One region of the Listeria sp. MAN/IMW/UF464 genome, then DNA from elsewhere that is predicted to be linked to it. Evidence: riboswitches for the same ligand, from Rfam matches in the RefSeq annotation. Region 1 holds a riboswitch; each other region holds the start of a gene.
The links. Region 1 has a riboswitch for S-adenosylmethionine ahead of AC4PG0_RS05340 (O-acetylhomoserine aminocarboxypropyltransferase/cysteine synthase family protein). Riboswitches for the same ligand answer to the same signal wherever they lie in the genome.
Positions count from the first base shown of each region.

Region 2: another riboswitch for S-adenosylmethionine. It lies ahead of AC4PG0_RS12805 (methionine ABC transporter ATP-binding protein); the one in region 1 lies ahead of AC4PG0_RS05340 (O-acetylhomoserine aminocarboxypropyltransferase/cysteine synthase family protein).
Region 3: another riboswitch for S-adenosylmethionine. It lies ahead of AC4PG0_RS04175 (5-methyltetrahydropteroyltriglutamate--homocysteine S-methyltransferase); the one in region 1 lies ahead of AC4PG0_RS05340 (O-acetylhomoserine aminocarboxypropyltransferase/cysteine synthase family protein).

Region 1 is NZ_JBZWZP010000001.1:1,044,171-1,049,815, forward strand. Features, by position in the region: gene AC4PG0_RS05335 (HdeD family acid-resistance protein) at 1-382, opposite strand, end outside; SAM riboswitch class I at 621-721, shown strand; gene AC4PG0_RS05340 (O-acetylhomoserine aminocarboxypropyltransferase/cysteine synthase family protein) at 830-2,107, shown strand; gene metX (homoserine O-acetyltransferase MetX) at 2,124-3,230, shown strand; gene AC4PG0_RS05350 (formate/nitrite transporter family protein) at 3,270-4,070, opposite strand; gene AC4PG0_RS05355 (DUF1269 domain-containing protein) at 4,294-4,836, opposite strand; gene AC4PG0_RS05360 (DUF1295 domain-containing protein) at 4,962-5,645, opposite strand, start outside.
Region 2 is NZ_JBZWZP010000004.1:43,966-49,610, forward strand. Features, by position in the region: gene AC4PG0_RS12795 (MetQ/NlpA family ABC transporter substrate-binding protein) at 1-706, opposite strand, end outside; gene AC4PG0_RS12800 (methionine ABC transporter permease) at 771-1,445, opposite strand; gene AC4PG0_RS12805 (methionine ABC transporter ATP-binding protein) at 1,442-2,464, opposite strand; SAM riboswitch class I at 2,554-2,672, opposite strand; gene AC4PG0_RS12810 (hypothetical protein) at 2,781-2,969, opposite strand; gene cesK (histidine kinase CesK) at 3,048-4,190, opposite strand; gene cesR (response regulator CesR) at 4,180-4,875, opposite strand; gene AC4PG0_RS12825 (cation diffusion facilitator family transporter) at 4,951-5,645, opposite strand, start outside.
Region 3 is NZ_JBZWZP010000001.1:810,407-816,051, reverse strand. Features, by position in the region: gene lcp (putative cellulose-binding protein LCP) at 1-1,685, shown strand, start outside; gene AC4PG0_RS04185 (DUF1294 domain-containing protein) at 1,950-2,207, opposite strand; gene AC4PG0_RS04180 (RidA family protein) at 2,286-2,663, shown strand; SAM riboswitch class I at 2,728-2,824, shown strand; gene AC4PG0_RS04175 (5-methyltetrahydropteroyltriglutamate--homocysteine S-methyltransferase) at 2,919-4,022, shown strand; gene uvrC (excinuclease ABC subunit UvrC) at 4,119-5,219, shown strand; gene AC4PG0_RS04165 (amino acid ABC transporter substrate-binding protein/permease) at 5,390-5,645, shown strand, end outside.

The DNA.
Region 1 (5,645 bases):
CAATTGTTAAAATCCAGCCCCAGCCTTGTACGTTATTTTGTTTAGCAGTGAATGCGCCGATTGTACGCATAATACCAGCAAACAATACCCACATACCAAACAGCAATACAAGTGTTAATGTTCCATCAAATTCATTAAATAATAGCAAGAAACCTAGTAAGATGGATAAAATTCCGTCAGCTAGTACCCACCCAGAAACATTTTGTGATTTTCTATCTGAGAAATAAGAAATTGTGTGGAAAATACCTGAAATCAGTAGTAAGAAACCGATCATCAATGTTGAGGTTAATAATGAAATACCTGGATGGAATAAGAACCAAATTCCAAGTACAATCATCGCAATCCCTGCTAATAAAACAAGAATACGTGTAAATGTCTTCATTTTTATTTCAACTCCCCTTTATTTGTGCTAATCTAACCCCACTTTTAATGAAATATAATTAGTCTTAACTATAATAGCCTAAAAAATGGATTTTAAAACCTTTTTAAAGTGAAATATTAGTCTAAAAAACAGCTTTGTCACAAAAATTCCACACACAAGTGCTATTTTTGGACTTTTTAAATACTTAGTTGACAATTTGTTTCATCCAGCGTAATATATAACTTAATTTAATAGTATTTTCTTATCACGAAAGGTGGAGGGACTGGCCCTTTGAAGCCTTAGCAACCGGAATTTATTTTCACGGTGCTAATTCCAGCAGTATATTCTGAAAGATAAGTCGGAAATCCAAGTTTAGGAAACTCTATCCTCTCTGGCGGCTTATATACTGCTAGGGAGGTTTTTTGATGGAAATTACTGATAAATACATATTAAAGAGGAGTGGATTTTATGAGTAATGAGTATAAATTCGAAACAATTCAAGTACACGGCGGACATACACCGGACGGAGATACGCATTCTAGAGCCGTACCAATTTATCAAACAACATCGTATACATTTGATAGCCCGGAACATGCCGCAGCCTTATTTGGTTTACAAGAAACTGGAAATATTTATACACGAATTATGAATCCGACTACAGCTGTTTTAGAAGAACGATTAACTTTACTTGAAGGTGGCATTGGTGCGGTTGCAACGGCTTCAGGCATGGCTGCTATTACTTACTCGATTTTAAATATTGCTGGTTCCGGCGATCATATCGTCGCAGCCGCAACACTTTATGGTGGAACACACACTCTTTTTTCACATACATTTAAAACGTTTGGCATTGATGTTACTTTTGTCGACCCTAACGAACCTGAAAATTTTGAAAAAGCAATGAAAGAAAATACGAAAGCCGTATTCATTGAAACGATTGGTAATCCTGATATTAATATTATTGATATTGAAAAAGTAGCTGAGATAGCGCACGCATCTGATGTCCCGCTAATTGTTGATAATACTTTTGCGACCGCTTATTTAAATCGCCCATTTGATTTTGGTGCAGATATTGTCGTTTACTCGGCAACCAAATTTATCGGTGGTCACGGGGTTGCAATTGGTGGCGCTGTTATTGACTCTGGTAAATTTAACTGGGCAAATGGGAAGTTTCCAAAACTCGTTGTACCTGATGATAGTTATAATGGGCTATCTTATACGAATGATGTTGGTGCGGCGGCCTATATTACCAAGCTCCGTGTCTCGCTCCTTCGTGACACTGGTGCCGCACTTTCCCCGTTCAACGCCTTCTTACTCATTTTAGGGCTAGAAACATTATCTTTACGACTTGAACAACACGTGAAAAATGCGAAACAAGTAGCGAATTTCCTAAATGATCATCCAAAAGTTGCTTGGGTTAATTATCCTGGCTTAAAAGACAACAAATACCACGATTTAGCCCAAAAATATTTACCAAAAGGACCTGGTTCCATTTTCACTTTTGGCGTTAAAGGTGGTTACGCGGCTGGGAAAAAGGTTATCGAATCTGTGGAGTTATTCTCGCATCTAGCCAACGTTGGCGACGCAAAATCGCTTATAATCCACCCAGCATCAACGACTCATCAACAACTAAGCGAAGAACAACAATTAACAGCTGGCGTTAAACCAGAATCCATCCGTCTTTCTATCGGAATCGAAAATGCGGATGATATTATTCAAGATTTAACGAAAGCACTAGAGCAAATTTAGGAGGAAGTGAAGAGAAGTGACCTTACAACAAAAAGAACTATTTCAAAAAAGTCCTCTTCTACTTGAAAACGGGGAAACATTAAGTCCAGTTTTAGTTGGCTATGAAACGTATGGGACACTTTCTGCCTCACGCGATAATTGTATTTTGTTAGAACATGCGCTCACTGGGACAGCTCATGCGGCGAAACATTTTGAAGATGACGCCCCTGGTTGGTGGGATGATTATATTGGTCCGGGGAAAACGATTGATACAGACAAATATTTTCTTGTTTGTACGAATGTATTTGGTGGTTGTAGTGGAACGACTGGCCCCTCCTCTATTAATCCAAAAACAGGCGAGCCTTTCCGGTTACAATTTCCCGGATTTTCAATTAAAGATATTATTAAAGTGCAGCGTGAACTTTTGGAACAACTTGGGGTTACAAGGATTGTTTCGGTGATTGGGGGATCGATGGGTGGAATGCAAGCCACAGAATGGGCGATTGATTATGCCGATATAACAGATAGCATTATCAACATCGCCTCCCCACTTGCTGCCGGACCTGATGCGATTGGTTATAACTTAATTATGCGGATGGCGATTTTGAATGATCCCGACTTTAATGGCGGCAACTATATTGGTCAACCTGAGGGCGGGCTTGCTACTGCGAGAATGGTTGGAATGATGACTTACCGGACGAGCGAACTTTTCTCCAAGCGGTTTGAACGTTTCACTGTCGCCGAGTCTTCGCCTGCCGCTTTCTCAAAAGAGCATTTTCAAATTGAATCGTATTTACAATATCAAGGGGATACTTTTGTCGAGCGGTTTGACGCGAATAGTTATCTATATTTAACAAAGGCGATTGATTTATTTGACGTTACGGCTCCCGCAAAAGATGATTTACCCGCTTTTTCAAAAATTAAAATTCCGTATTTGCTGATTGGCATTACGACCGATCAACTTTTCCGAATTCACGATTTGCGCCGCGGTTATGAACTTTTAAAAGAATGGGATGTGCCGGTTACTTATCATGAAGTGGCCTCTGAATACGGTCATGATGCTTTTCTAGTTGAAAAGGAAGTACCGAAGTTCGAGCCGCTCATTCGGTCATTTTTAAATAATTTACCTGTTAAAAGCATATAAAAAAAGTTACCTCGGAAAATTTCTGAGGTAACTTTTTTATTAGTCTTTATAAATTGATTTCGTTCGGTTAAGCCACGCATAGCCTAGTCCGATAACAAGGCCACCACCTACAAAATTCCCAAGTAAAGCAAGGACTAAATTGACGGTCACATTGCCCGCTGTCATTGCAGCAAGTGTTCCACCAGAAGCGAAAAATGCTAATGAGAATGATGAGAAGTTGGCGATAACGTGCTCGAATCCTAAGAATGCAAAGATGAAAATAATGAAAATCATCGCAATGACTTTACCAGCATCATCTTTCATTCGAAGTGTACAAAGCACGGCCGTATTTACAACAATATTGGCGAAAATACCTTCTACAAAAATTTGTAATGGCGCTTTTTCAAGTTTACCGCTAACGGCAGTAAATAAGAAGTGGTCAGCAGGTAAATTATGGAAAACAGATGTCAGAGAAACTAAGTACCCTGCAAGAATTCCACCCAATAAATTACAAACAATACATAAAATCAAAATTTGTAATGCTTTTCCAGGTTTAACAATTTTTTGATAAACACCTGTTGTCATATACATCATGTTAGAAGTACCCAGCTCAGCATTCATATAAATAATCATAACGAGCGACCAACTAAACATAAATGCATAGGTGATTTTACCAAGTCCAGGTGCAAAATGATCGACTTTATCACCAATCATTACAGCGACCGCAGTCCCTAGTGTTAAGAATAAACATGCTAACATCGCGCGCACGATATAACGAAGAATACTATTATTTACTAAATCAATTTTTTTGCGCGTACTATAATCAATTTTCTGCATTAATGGACTACTTTCAACATCCAAATTATTTCATCTCCAAACAAAAAATTTTCTTGTGAAATTCACAACTTGTTTATTGTAGCATGTTTTTAATTTGATGCAAATAGTTTTCAGAAAATAAAAATGAGTTAAGCGTTACCATCTTGAAAAAAGTTTCTATCTGACTGTTTTATGTTGTTTATTTCCCCATTTTATCCTTATTAAAACAAAAAAAGAGAACAGATTTCTCTGTCCTCGGTTAGCTGATTTATTTTCCAAACCAATGTTTTTTAGCAGAATCTTTTGCTTTTCCTTCTGTTTCTTGAGCGCTTTTAATTTCTTCGGCCACAATTGCTTCATCCATGCGTTGTACACGACCATGTAACTCATCCATTACTACATCGTTTACATTAGCTAATTCTTGCTCTGTCGCAATTAAGATAACACCTGTCGAACCTTCTGGAATTGTTTTTAACGTTCTTTCAAATACGGATAGAGCATTTTTCACTTCGCCAGCATCTTGCATGGAACCAACGATAGCTCCGACCATCCAACCTATCAAAATACCAAATGGTCCACCTAAAATACCAATTAGCATACCAATAAGGCTATCTTTCATGTTTTTATCGGCACCAGTAAAATCAAGAAAATCTTGTGCAACAAGTTTATTTCCTGGCTCATGTTTTACAACTGCCATTTGATAACCAATGATTTTGCGCTCTTGGTGCAATCTTTTCATTTCAGAGAAAGCTTGATAAGAAATACTTTCTTCATCGAAATTCATAATTAACACTGTTTTTTCTTTTTTCATCTGTTGTACCCCTCTCGCCTCATAAGTATTGTATTTAGGCATGTTATTTCATACCCAACTCTTATTCTACTCGCACTAGTCGGCAAATAGCAATTAATAGCACCTTCCTACTTAAATCAGTACTTTTACAGACCTTTTTTACCAATAAAAGGGAAGAATTTAGAGGTTTTTTTGGCATAAGCTTGAAAGTCTTCGCGGTCTTGGTATTTTTTTTCAAGTAGTGGGACGCCGGACACAAATAGTAATAATAAGGTGATAACAATAGGACTAGTAATCAGCCAAAGATCTGTTATTTGTGTAAAAGCGACTAAAAATACACCCCACCAACTAAGAGCTTCGCCGAAATAATTAGGATGCCTTGTAACAGACCAAAAACCTGTCGTTAGTAGTTTTCCTTTATTAGCTGGGTTCTTTTTAAAGTTTTCTAACTGGAGGTCGCCACCAACTTCAAACACAAAACCGATAATCCATATTACAATTCCTGCGATTTGCCACCAAGTAAATTCCGCTGATTCATTAGCAAAAGTATGCGTGATTGGTAAAGCAATAATAAATAAGAGAACACCTTGCAAAACGAAAACATTTAAAAAGGCTTTTAAATTAACCAATGTCGTTCCCCAGCGTTTGCGCATATTAACGTAGCGATAATCTTCTGGCTTATTCCAATTTCTACGTGCTAAATGCCAAAATAAACGTACGCCCCATAAAGTAACTAAAATAAGAATCGTCAAACTTTGCATCGTTACACTAAAAGTAGTTAAAAATCCGGTCCAAGCAACAACAACAAATCCCCCGCCCCAAGCAATATC
Region 2 (5,645 bases), on a different contig from region 1:
CAACAATATTAGCGTAAGGAGAATCTTTGCTTTCGATTGCAATAGCATCTTTAGAAGGATTTAAGCCTTGGTCTACAACAAAGTTTGAGTTAATAGCGACAACATCGCCTTCTTCATTATTATATGCAGTCATCAAGTAAGCTGGGTCAAAATCATATTTGAATTTCAAGTTTTTCGGATTGTCTTTAATGTCGTCAAATGTTGCATCTTGTGGTTTCACGCCATCTTTAAGTGTTAAAAGTCCATTGTCTACAAAAATCCCAATAACACGCGGCCAGTCAGATTTTGAGTTAGAAAGTAAAACTTGCGCGCCGTCTTTTAAATCTTTAATATCTTTTACTTTTTTAGAATAAATGCCCATTGGTTCGATGTGAATAGCACCGACATCAGCAAATTTGTAACCTTTTTCTTTTTCTTCTAATTCAAGATATGGTTTATGTTGGAAGTAGTTAGCATCTAAATCGCCTTCTTCTAGGGCTTTATTAGGCATAACGTAGTCTGTATATTTAACAATTTTCAAGTCAATCCCTTTATCTTTTAAGATAGGTTTTGCTTGTTCTAAGATTTGAGCATGGGGTGTATTTGACGCACCCACTACCAATTTATTATCGTCTTTACTAGATGAAGCTTTATCTGAGGAGCCACCGCAAGCTGTAAGTACTAAAACTAAACTTAATGTGAAAATTAAACCAAGAACCTTTTTCATGAAATTCTCTCCTTTTTTGCGGGGATTCCGCGTTTTTTTATATAAATTTCTTCATATACATTGATTAGCGTTTATCGGTTCGTTTTGTTAGGAAGTCGCCGATAAATTGGAAAATAAAGACGATAATTAAAATAATAATTGTCGCAAGTACCGTTACATCAGGTTGTCCACGTTGGAATCCTTCAAGATAAGCTGTATTTCCAAGCCCACCTGCACCAATGACGCCGGCCATCGCTGTGAATCCAACAAGTGAAATTGCTGTCACTGTAATACCAGAAATAATCGCTGGTAAGGCTTCTGGGATGAGCACTTTACCAATAATAGTAAACATATTCGCACCCATGGATTTAGCGGCTTCAATAACGCCTTTGTCTACTTCGCGAAAAGCAATTTCTACCATCCGACCATAGAACGGAGCTGCTGAGATAATTAAAGCTGGAAGTGCTGCTTTCGGTCCAATTACGGTTCCGACTAACGATTTTGTCATCGGTAAAAGTAACACGATTAAAATAATAAAAGGAATGGAACGGAACACATTAACAAGGATTGCTGTTATCCAGTATAAAATGCGCGCTCCGGCATGTTTTTTATTATTGGTTAAAAATAGTAATAATCCTAGCACGATTCCTAGCAAAAAAACTGCAAATAATGAAGTAAGTGTCATATATAGCGTTTCTTGTGTGGCAACCCACATCATTTGAAAATCAACATTTGGAAATAACTCTTGTAATTTCGTCATCGTTCTAACACTTCCGTTTCTACTTTAAGTTGACGTAGCTGTGTTAGACTGGCATCTATCGCTTCTTCTGTGCCTAAAACTTGGACATACAATGTTCCGTATGCACCGTTTTGCGTTTGAGTTAAGTTCCCATGAAGGACATTTAGCATAACATCATTTTCTTTTGCTACTTGAGAGATAACTGGTTGAGTTGCATTTTCACTCATGAAGAGTAGTTTAACGATTTTACCTTCTGCGTAATTATCGAGTAATAGATGGATTAGTTCTTCCGTTTCGTCTGAATCAGTTACTTGGCGGACGAAACGCTGCGTTACTTTTTCTTTAGGATGGCGGAACACATCTAGTACGTCACCGAGTTCAGCAACTTTCCCGTTTTCCATGACTGCCACGCGATTACAGATTTTCCGAATAACGTGCATTTCGTGGGTGATAACGATGATAGTTAGGTTGAGGCGTTTATTTATGTCTAGCAATAATTCTAGAACTTCATCGGTCGTTTGTGGATCTAGTGCGGATGTAGCCTCATCACAAAGCAATACTTTAGGATTATTGGCGAGCGCTCTTGCAATACCTACGCGCTGTTTTTGCCCACCACTTAGTTCAGCTGGATAGGCGTTTTCTTTTCCTTCTAAGCCAACGAGTCGGATTAGTTCATTGACCCGAAAACGTCTTTTTTCACCGCGAACACCAGCAATTTCTAATGGAAACGCGATATTCTCTGCAACAGTTCTAGACCATAATAAATTAAAATGTTGAAATATCATTCCGATTTGTTGGCGCGCTTTTCTTAATTTACTACCACGAATTTGGCTAATTAGTAGGTTATCTACTTCAACAGACCCTTCTGTTGGTAGTTCTAATCCATTGAACATTCGGATTAGTGTACTTTTACCAGCCCCTGAATAACCAACTACTCCGAAAATCTCACCTTGTTCAATTTCTAAATCGACATGGTCGACAGCGAGAACTTTGTTATTTCTGGACGTATATTCTTTTACGACGTTCTGTAACGTAATCATCTCTATCACCTTTTCTACATTCTGATATACAAAAAAGCCTTCCTGCTAATGAGCAGAAAGGCAGCATTTTTTCAAATGGGCTAACTTCCTTCTCATCTTTCAGAACAAATCGTTGTTCTGCATGACTTAGCACCTTAAACACATAATGAATTATTGTTTAGGTTGCTGGGTTTCACAGGGCATTTCCCTCCACCACTCTGGATAAGATTTCTACATATTATTATATCACTTCATTTGTGACTATAGTGACGTTTCTTGTTTTTTCATATTACCTTTTCCGTCACACTTTGTCAATAACTTTTTTATTTATACGCATCTATTTGTAATTTACTTCACTAATAATACTATTTTCTCCCGAATCTTCCTGGCTAGCTAACTGAGAGGCTATTTTAATCTGAGCTCTATTTTGATATTTAAGTTCGCTACTATTGACTTGAATTATGTACATAAATACCGCAATGACCGTGATACAAGCAACAACAATTAAAACAATATGTTTTTTCATTTTTCTCTCCTCCGTGATTTATATTCTACTGAAAGAACATAAATCACAAGGAAAGAAACATTTAAGAATTTTTAAAGATTAAATGAGCGGCAATTTGACGATAAAACTTGTTTTGCGATGTTTGCTTTCTGCGGTAACAATTCCGCCGTGTTTTTCAACGATAGACTTAGCGATTGCAAGGCCTAAGCCAGTACCCGTTGTTGTCCGATTTTTATCTACTTTGTAAAAACGTTCAAATAGATAAGGTAAATCAACGGTTGGAATCTCTTCACCATAGTTAGTGACCCGCACAACAGCCATATTATCTTCTTTTTTCGCGCTTACATCAATTTGTTTATTTCCTTCTCCGTATCTAAGCGCATTGGAAAATAAATTCTCAAACAAACGCATAATTTGGTTACCATCGCCACCAATGATGAGTTTATTGGCATCAAAATGTTCGATTATCTGCATATTTCGTTCTGCAGCTCGTCCGTCATATTCTGCTACTAATTGTCTGAGTAATTCAATGATGTCTAGTTCATCTTTTTTTAATTGGTAATCAACACTATCAAGCCTAGTATAAGAGAATAAATCATCAATCAGTTTATGCAGATGACGCGCTTTTCCGTAAACAAGTTCCGTATAATAACGCAGCTCAATCTCATCACGATAACGATCCTCATGAATATAACTTAAATATCCTAAAATCGACGTTAAAGGCGTCCGCAAATCATGTGAGACATTCGTAATTAAGTCATTCCTAGCTTGCTGCGCCTGTTCTTCCTTTTTCATTAATTTATTTTGTCGTTCACGCATATTTTCAATGTTTCGCTCAAGTTCTTGAATTTCCGGGACAAAACTTTCTGTATCAACCGGCTTTCCATCATTTAAAGCAAAATTAATCGTTCGTAGTTGTTTTTTTAATATCCGCTGACGCATCAATCGATAAAAGAATGCAAAGAATAAACAAGCAATCAAAAAGATAATTAAAAACTTCAGCGATAACATCCAAAACGACTGCATTATCCGAGTATATTTATTCGGCCCAAAAAGTTGAACCATAGATTGCGTCACTTCACGTAAAAACAAAGAATCATCACGAATAGAAATACTCCACAAATAAATAGTTTGGACAGTAATCAAAGCAAAAACCCAAGACACTATTGCAAAAAAAGTCGCCTGCCAAACATTCATCACATGGCTAATTTTCGTAAACAACACTTCCAGCCTAGATTTCAATTTTGTACCCTACTCCCCATATTGTCTTAATCACATTTTCTCCGCCCATAGCATCTCTCAATTTATCGCGCAAGTTGCTAATATGGACCATGACCGTTTTACTCGCTCCGAGTGCTTTCTCCTGCCAAATTTTCTCAAAAATATATTCTGAACTGAAAACACGACCTGGTTCACTCGCTAGTAAAAATAAAATATCAAATTCTGAAGTAGTTAGATGAAGTTCTTTTTCTCCAACAGTTACAACATGAAGCCCGCGATCAACTACAATTGGCCCAATAATGACCTTATCTTGACTAACTGGCTCTGCTTGACTCATTTGTTGCATACGTCTTAAAATCGCTTTAACGCGAACAGAGAGCTCTAAAGGATTAAACGGTTTGACCATATAATCATCCGCTCCAGTTAATAGTCCCATAATTTTATCATTATCTTCTGCCTTTGCACTAAGCATTAAAATTGGCGTTAAAATACCATTTTTCCGCATTAATCGGCATACTTCAAGGCCATTCATTTCTGGCATCATTATATCTAAAATCACTAATGTTGGCTGCTTTTCTTGCACTAAACGCCATACTTCCGCACCATCATAAGCTTGATAAATTGTGTATCCTTCATTTTGTAAATATAATTTTACTAAATCAACAATTTCTTTATCATCATCGGCAATCAAAATAGATGTTGTCATACTCATTGTCCTTTCCATTCTTATTTCTACCTATTGTAACACTTTAGAAACAAATCGAATAGAAAGAGCTGATTTTTAATTTCTAGTTAGCACTCGCTCTTCTTCAGGTTCTAAGTGAATCAAAACTTCTGCTTTCGCGTAGAAATTCATAATCTCTGCTTCAATTTCATCACAAAGCGAATGAGCACTTTCAATTGTCATCGTGGAAGATACTACTAAATGAAAATCAATATATTCTTCCGCTCCTGCTCGCCTAGAGCGAAAATCATGAAATTCAATAAATTTATTTTTATGCGCTAAAATAATCTTTTTAATCGCCTCTTCTTCATTATCTGAAAGACGTTTATCCATTAATGGTGGAAAAGATTCTTTTAAAAGCTTAAATGCTTCGTACATAATATAAAATGCCGTTAAAATAGCGATAACTGGGTCTAACCACAACCAGCCAGTTATGTATACTAAAAATAAACTAAGCGCAATACCAAGCGATGTGAAAACATCTGTATATAAATGTAGCGCATTGGATTTCATTGCAACTGAATTGGCTTTAATTGCCGCTCTTTTAATAATTCGTGACACAATAATATTAACAATCGCCCCAAAAAGCATGACAGCAATACCGAGCGCTGGAAATCTAATTTCATGCGGATTTAAAAGTTTATTAACAGATTCAACAATAATCCAAATACCCGCTACAAAAATCAATAAAGTTTCAATAGTCCCCGCGATATTTTCCGCTTTCCCGTGCCCATATGGATGGTCCTCGTCTG
Region 3 (5,645 bases), 230 kb from region 1:
CAGTAGCTGGTTCGTATCCAGTAACTTACACATATAATGGTGTCTCTAAAAAAATTAATGTTACTGTCAAAGCTAAATTAACCGCAGTGAACGCGCATGATTCCACGATTTATACAGGTGACACATGGAATGCGGGAGACAACTTTGATAGTGCGCTTAATAAAGATGGTAATTCCGTCGCTTTTGCTGATATAACAGTGGCAGGAAATGTTAATACAAATCAAGCTGGTACTAATACCATCACTTATAGCTACGATGGCGTTTCGAAAACTATTACAGTTACTGTTTTAGAAAATAAAGAAGGTATCAGTGCTCATGACTCTACTATTTATGTAGGAGATGCATGGGATGCTAAAGATAACTTCGATAGTGCTTTTGATAAAGATGGTAACGCGGTTGACCTAGAAGATGTTACAGTCACACAAAAACCAACCGTTGATACAGCTAAAGCAGGTGCTTACGAAGTCACTTACAAGTATGGCAAAGTATCGAAAAAAATCACTTTAACTGTGAAAGCTAAATTAACAGCAGTGAACGCACATGATTCCGCAGTTTACATCGGAGACACGTGGAATGCAGAAGATAACTTTGACAGTGCGCTTGATAAAGATGGCAATTCCGTCGCTTTTGCTGATATAGAAGTTAAAGGAACTGTTGATACAGATAAAGCTGGAACATATCCAGTAACGTACACATATGACGGTGTCTCAAAAACAATTAATATCCAAGTAAAAGACATCTTAACAGCAGTGAACGCGCATGATTCTGAAATCTATGTGGGAGATAGCTGGGATGCCAAAGATAATTTTGACAGTGCACAAGATAAAGACGGAAATACAGTAGATTGGCAAAATATCAACGTTTCAGAAAATCCGACTGTTGATTTAGAAACAGTTGGTGTTTACCAAGTGACTTATAGTTATGGCGGTGTTTCGAAAACAATTAATCTCACTGTAAGTCCAAGAAAAACAAGCTTAGAAGTGCATGACTCTACCATTTATACAGGAGATAAATGGAAAGCAGAAGACAACTTCGATAACGCTACTGATAAAAAAGGCGACCAAATTTCTTTTGAAGATGTAACTGTAACCGGGCATGTTGATTCTGAAACAGCAGGCGCATATGAAGTAAGCTATATCTATGATGGAGTGAAAAAAGTAGCTCATATCACTGTGATCCAAAACCAAGCTCAAATCACTGTAAAAGATAGCGTTATCCCACATGGAGAAAAATGGGAAGCAGAAGCTAATTTTATAGGTGCGACAAACCGAGATGGTGTAGCAATTCCTTTCTCCAAAATCCAAGTAGATGGTAAAGTAGATGTAAATAAAGCTGGTATCTACAAAGTGATTTACACGTATGATCCAAATGAAGGAACTGCAGATGCGGGGAAGGAACAACTTTCTGTTACAGCTAACATTCAAGTAAAAGCAGAAAATGTAAAACCTGTTGACCCATCAGACCCAACAGGACCTACAAATCCAGTAAAACCATCAGTAGAAAAAACACCATTAAAAGTAGTTGATAACAAGCAACATACAACAACATATGAAGCAGCAAAACCATTACCAAAAACAGGTGACCAAACAAACACTTGGGTAATCTGGACAGGCATGAGCTTACTTGTTCTAAGCATGCTCTTGTTGGTGATGAGAGGTAGAAAGAAATTAAGAAGGAAAAATTAATAAAAGATAGAATAAAAATACCGACCAGTTTTCTCTGGTCGGTATTTTTTGCTATTAGACATAATAGATTTGTTATAGTGTTTTACTAATTTTAAGAACTGTACAAAAAGACTGTTAAAATATAGCTATGAATTACTTTTATCAAAGATAGAAATCATGTTTAAAAGACAATTGAGATGACTCCTGTCAAGCACTGCAAAACTATTTCTGCTGGGAATTTGAACATTATAAAAGCTAAAAAATCGACAAATTTAGCTTGTTAATTCAGTACAACCACCAAACCAAAACCCCAACAGTCCAAACCATCGCAAGTGGCACTAAAATCCGAAACTTCGGCTTTTGCGTTTTATGGTGAAACAACTGCATCGACATCCAACTACCAAAGGCACCACCAAGAAATGCGGAGAGAAGTAGTACCGATTCAGGTATCCGGTATGCGTGTTTAATTGCTTTCCGTTTATCAACAGCGAATAATAGAAAAGAAATAAGCGTTATCGCGATTAAATATATCGTTAAAATCATTCAGAAATCCCCCTTTATTGCTAAAACTAACTTTATTGATTAGAATAAAAGCATACCACAAAAGAAAGCAGGGATAAAATGGCAAAAGAAATTATTCAAACCTCGTCAGCCCCAAAAGCACTCGGACCATATTCACAAGCTGTAAAAGTGAATGGACTTATTTTCACATCAGGTCAACTTGGTATTAACCCAGCAACTGGAGAATTAGCAGAAGGCGCAACAAAACAAGCTGAGCAAGCTTTTAAAAATTTAGCAGCCGTACTAGAAGAAGCGGGTTCTGGACTAGATAAAATCATTAAAGCGACTGTTTTCTTCAAAGATTTAAATGATTTTACAGCTGTGAATGAAGTATACGCTACTTTCTTTTCCAGTGATTTCCCCGCAAGAAGTGCTTTCCAAGTAGCCAAGTTACCGCTTGACGCTGACATTGAAATCGAAGTTATCGCAGAAGCATAAATATTCAGAAATAAATTTGACAATCACGAGAAGTAAACGATATAATAAGAACCAATTACATAGTAACTTATCAAGAAAGGTGGAGGGTTCTGGCCCAGTGAAGCCTTGGCAACCGGACTTTTCACGGTGCCAAATCCAGCAGTATCACTGACAGATAAGGCACGCGAAACAGGTAAATCACTCTTTCCCTTAAAAGCTGTCTTTTGGGGGAAAGTTTTTTTGTACATAAAAATAACTAGAATTGAGGCGAAGAAAATGAATCAAGTGGCACCATTTTATGCAGATCATGTTGGAAGTATTTTACGGACAAAGGCAATTAAAGAGGCACGCGAGAAATTCCAAAGTGGCGAAATTACAACTCAAGAATTACGTGAAATTGAAAATGCAGAAATTAAGTATATTGTTGAAAAACAAAAAGAAGTGGGTTTAAAAGCAATTACTGATGGCGAATTTCGCCGCGCTTGGTGGCATTTTGATTTCTTAGAGAATTTGGATGGGGTAGAAGGATACGATGCGGCGGGAGGCATTCAATTTAGCAAAGTCCAAACAAAATCTCATTCGGTGAAAATTACAGGTCCAATTGATTTCACGACGCATCCATTTATAGAAGATTTTATTTTCCTAAAAGAAGCCGTTGGTGAAAATCATGTAGCAAAACAAACGATTCCAAGTCCGGCGATGCTTCATTATCGTGGTGACATGGAGTATCAGCCATATATAGACGATGCTGATAAATTTGTGGCTGATTTAGCGGCTGCTTATCAAAAAGCGATTCAAGCCTTTTATGATGCCGGTTGTCGTTATTTACAATTAGATGATACATCGTGGAGCTATTTATGCTCTGATGAACAGCGTGAAGTTGTACGTGAGCGAGGTTTTGACCCCGATACACTGCAAGAAACATATAAAACGCTTATTAATGAAGCTATCAAGTATAAACCAGCAGATATGGTTATTACGATGCACATTTGTCGTGGGAATTTCCGCTCTACGTGGATAGCAGAAGGCGGTTATGGACCAGTTGCAGCAACATTATTTGGCAAGCTAAATATCGATGGTTTCTTTTTAGAATATGATAATGAACGTTCTGGAGATTTTTCACCACTAAAATATGTAGCGCGCCCAGATTTGAAAATCGTTCTCGGCTTAATCACCTCTAAAACAGGGGATTTAGAAGATGAAACGGCAATCAAAGCACGAATTAAAGAAGCGAGTGAGATTGTGCCGCTAAACCAATTATGCCTTAGCCCACAGTGCGGATTCGCCTCTACAGAAGAAGGCAATATTTTAAGTGAAGAAGAGCAATGGAACAAATTACGTTACGTCGTCAAAATCGCAGAAGACGTTTGGGGGAAATAACAAATAAGAAGAACTGGCCTAGGCTAGTTCTTTTTTCGTCTTTACAAAAACAGCAAGTAGGAATAGAATAGATGTTCTAGAAGGAGGGGAAGCCCTTTGGATGACAAATTACAAACCAAATTAACCTTATTACCTGAATCACCAGGTTGCTATATTTATAGAGATGAAAATAACGAAATACTTTATATTGGCAAATCTAAATGTTTAAAAAACCGTATAAAGTCTTATTTTCATAGTAAACAAATCGGTAAAACTGCAAGACTTGTAAGACAAATTCGTGATTTAGAACTAATTATCACTACCTCCGAAAAAGAGGCACTACTTCTCGAGATGATTTTAATTCAAAAATATCAACCTCCTTTCAATATCCAGTTAAAAGAAGGAACGAGTTATCCCTATATTAAAATCACGAATGAGAAAAATCCGCATATCGAAGTCGTATTTGAAGTGAAACAAGATGGCGCGCACTACTTCGGTCCATATCCTGGTCGGTTTTCAGCAAGGCAAACGGTAGAACTTATTGAAAAATTATATCCGCTTTGTAGATGTGACGGAAAGCCGGGACGTCCGTGTTTGTACTATCATTTAGGACTTTGCCTAGGACCTTGCCAAGCAGAAATTGAACCCGCTGTATATAAAAAACAAATTCAAAAAATTAGTCGTTTTCTTGAAGGCGATGTTAAAGGCGTGAAGGGGAAGCTCACTAAAGACATGGAAGCAGCCACCGAAAAACTGGAATTCGAAAGAGCTGCTGAACTACGCGATAAAATCCATGCTATTAATGAAACCATCGAAAAACAACATATTATTTTCCCCGGACTAAAAAATCGTGATATTATCGGCTGTTATGAACAAGATAATCATTTAAGTGTTTTCGTTTTCTTTGTCCGAAATGGCGCAATCAACGGTAGTAAATGGCATGTTTTCCCAATCGAAAATTCGCTCCAAGAAGACTTAGCCAATTTTATCAACCAATTTTACGAAGATCCAAATAATATCCAACCAAAAGAGTTGCTAATCGCAGAAAAAATCGATAAAATTACTTTGAAAGAGCCGCTCCGTAAGGCTTCTTCCTTCCCGCAAAAAGGTGGAAAGAAGAAACAGCTTAATTTAGCTATCGAAAACGCTAAGAGTACGTATGCCGCATATGCTAAGATGAAAGAATACGATTTTGAAAACCAATTGAAAAACAGTTAGAAGCTAGCTTTCACTGATTAGCTTCTTTGTTTTGCTGTATTGAAAATCTTATCATAAATAACTATGGTCAATAATCTAGCCTTATGGTAAAATCTTACGAGTACGGAAAAAAATTAATGCTACATAAAATAATTAATAATAGCTAAACACATATAGAGGGAGGACACAATATGAAGAAATTTTCACGCTTCATACTAACAATGGCAATTGCATGTGTTGCCATGTTCATTTTCACAGGAAACGGGTTAAATGCAAAAGCCGCTGAAGAAACATATTTGATTGGTACAGATACTACTTTTGCACCTTTTGAATTTGAAAAAGATGGGAAACATGTCGGGATTGACATGGACATTCTTAAAGCCATTGCCAAAGATCAAAATTTTAAATATGAAATTAAAGCAATGGGATTCAATGCAGCCGTTCAAG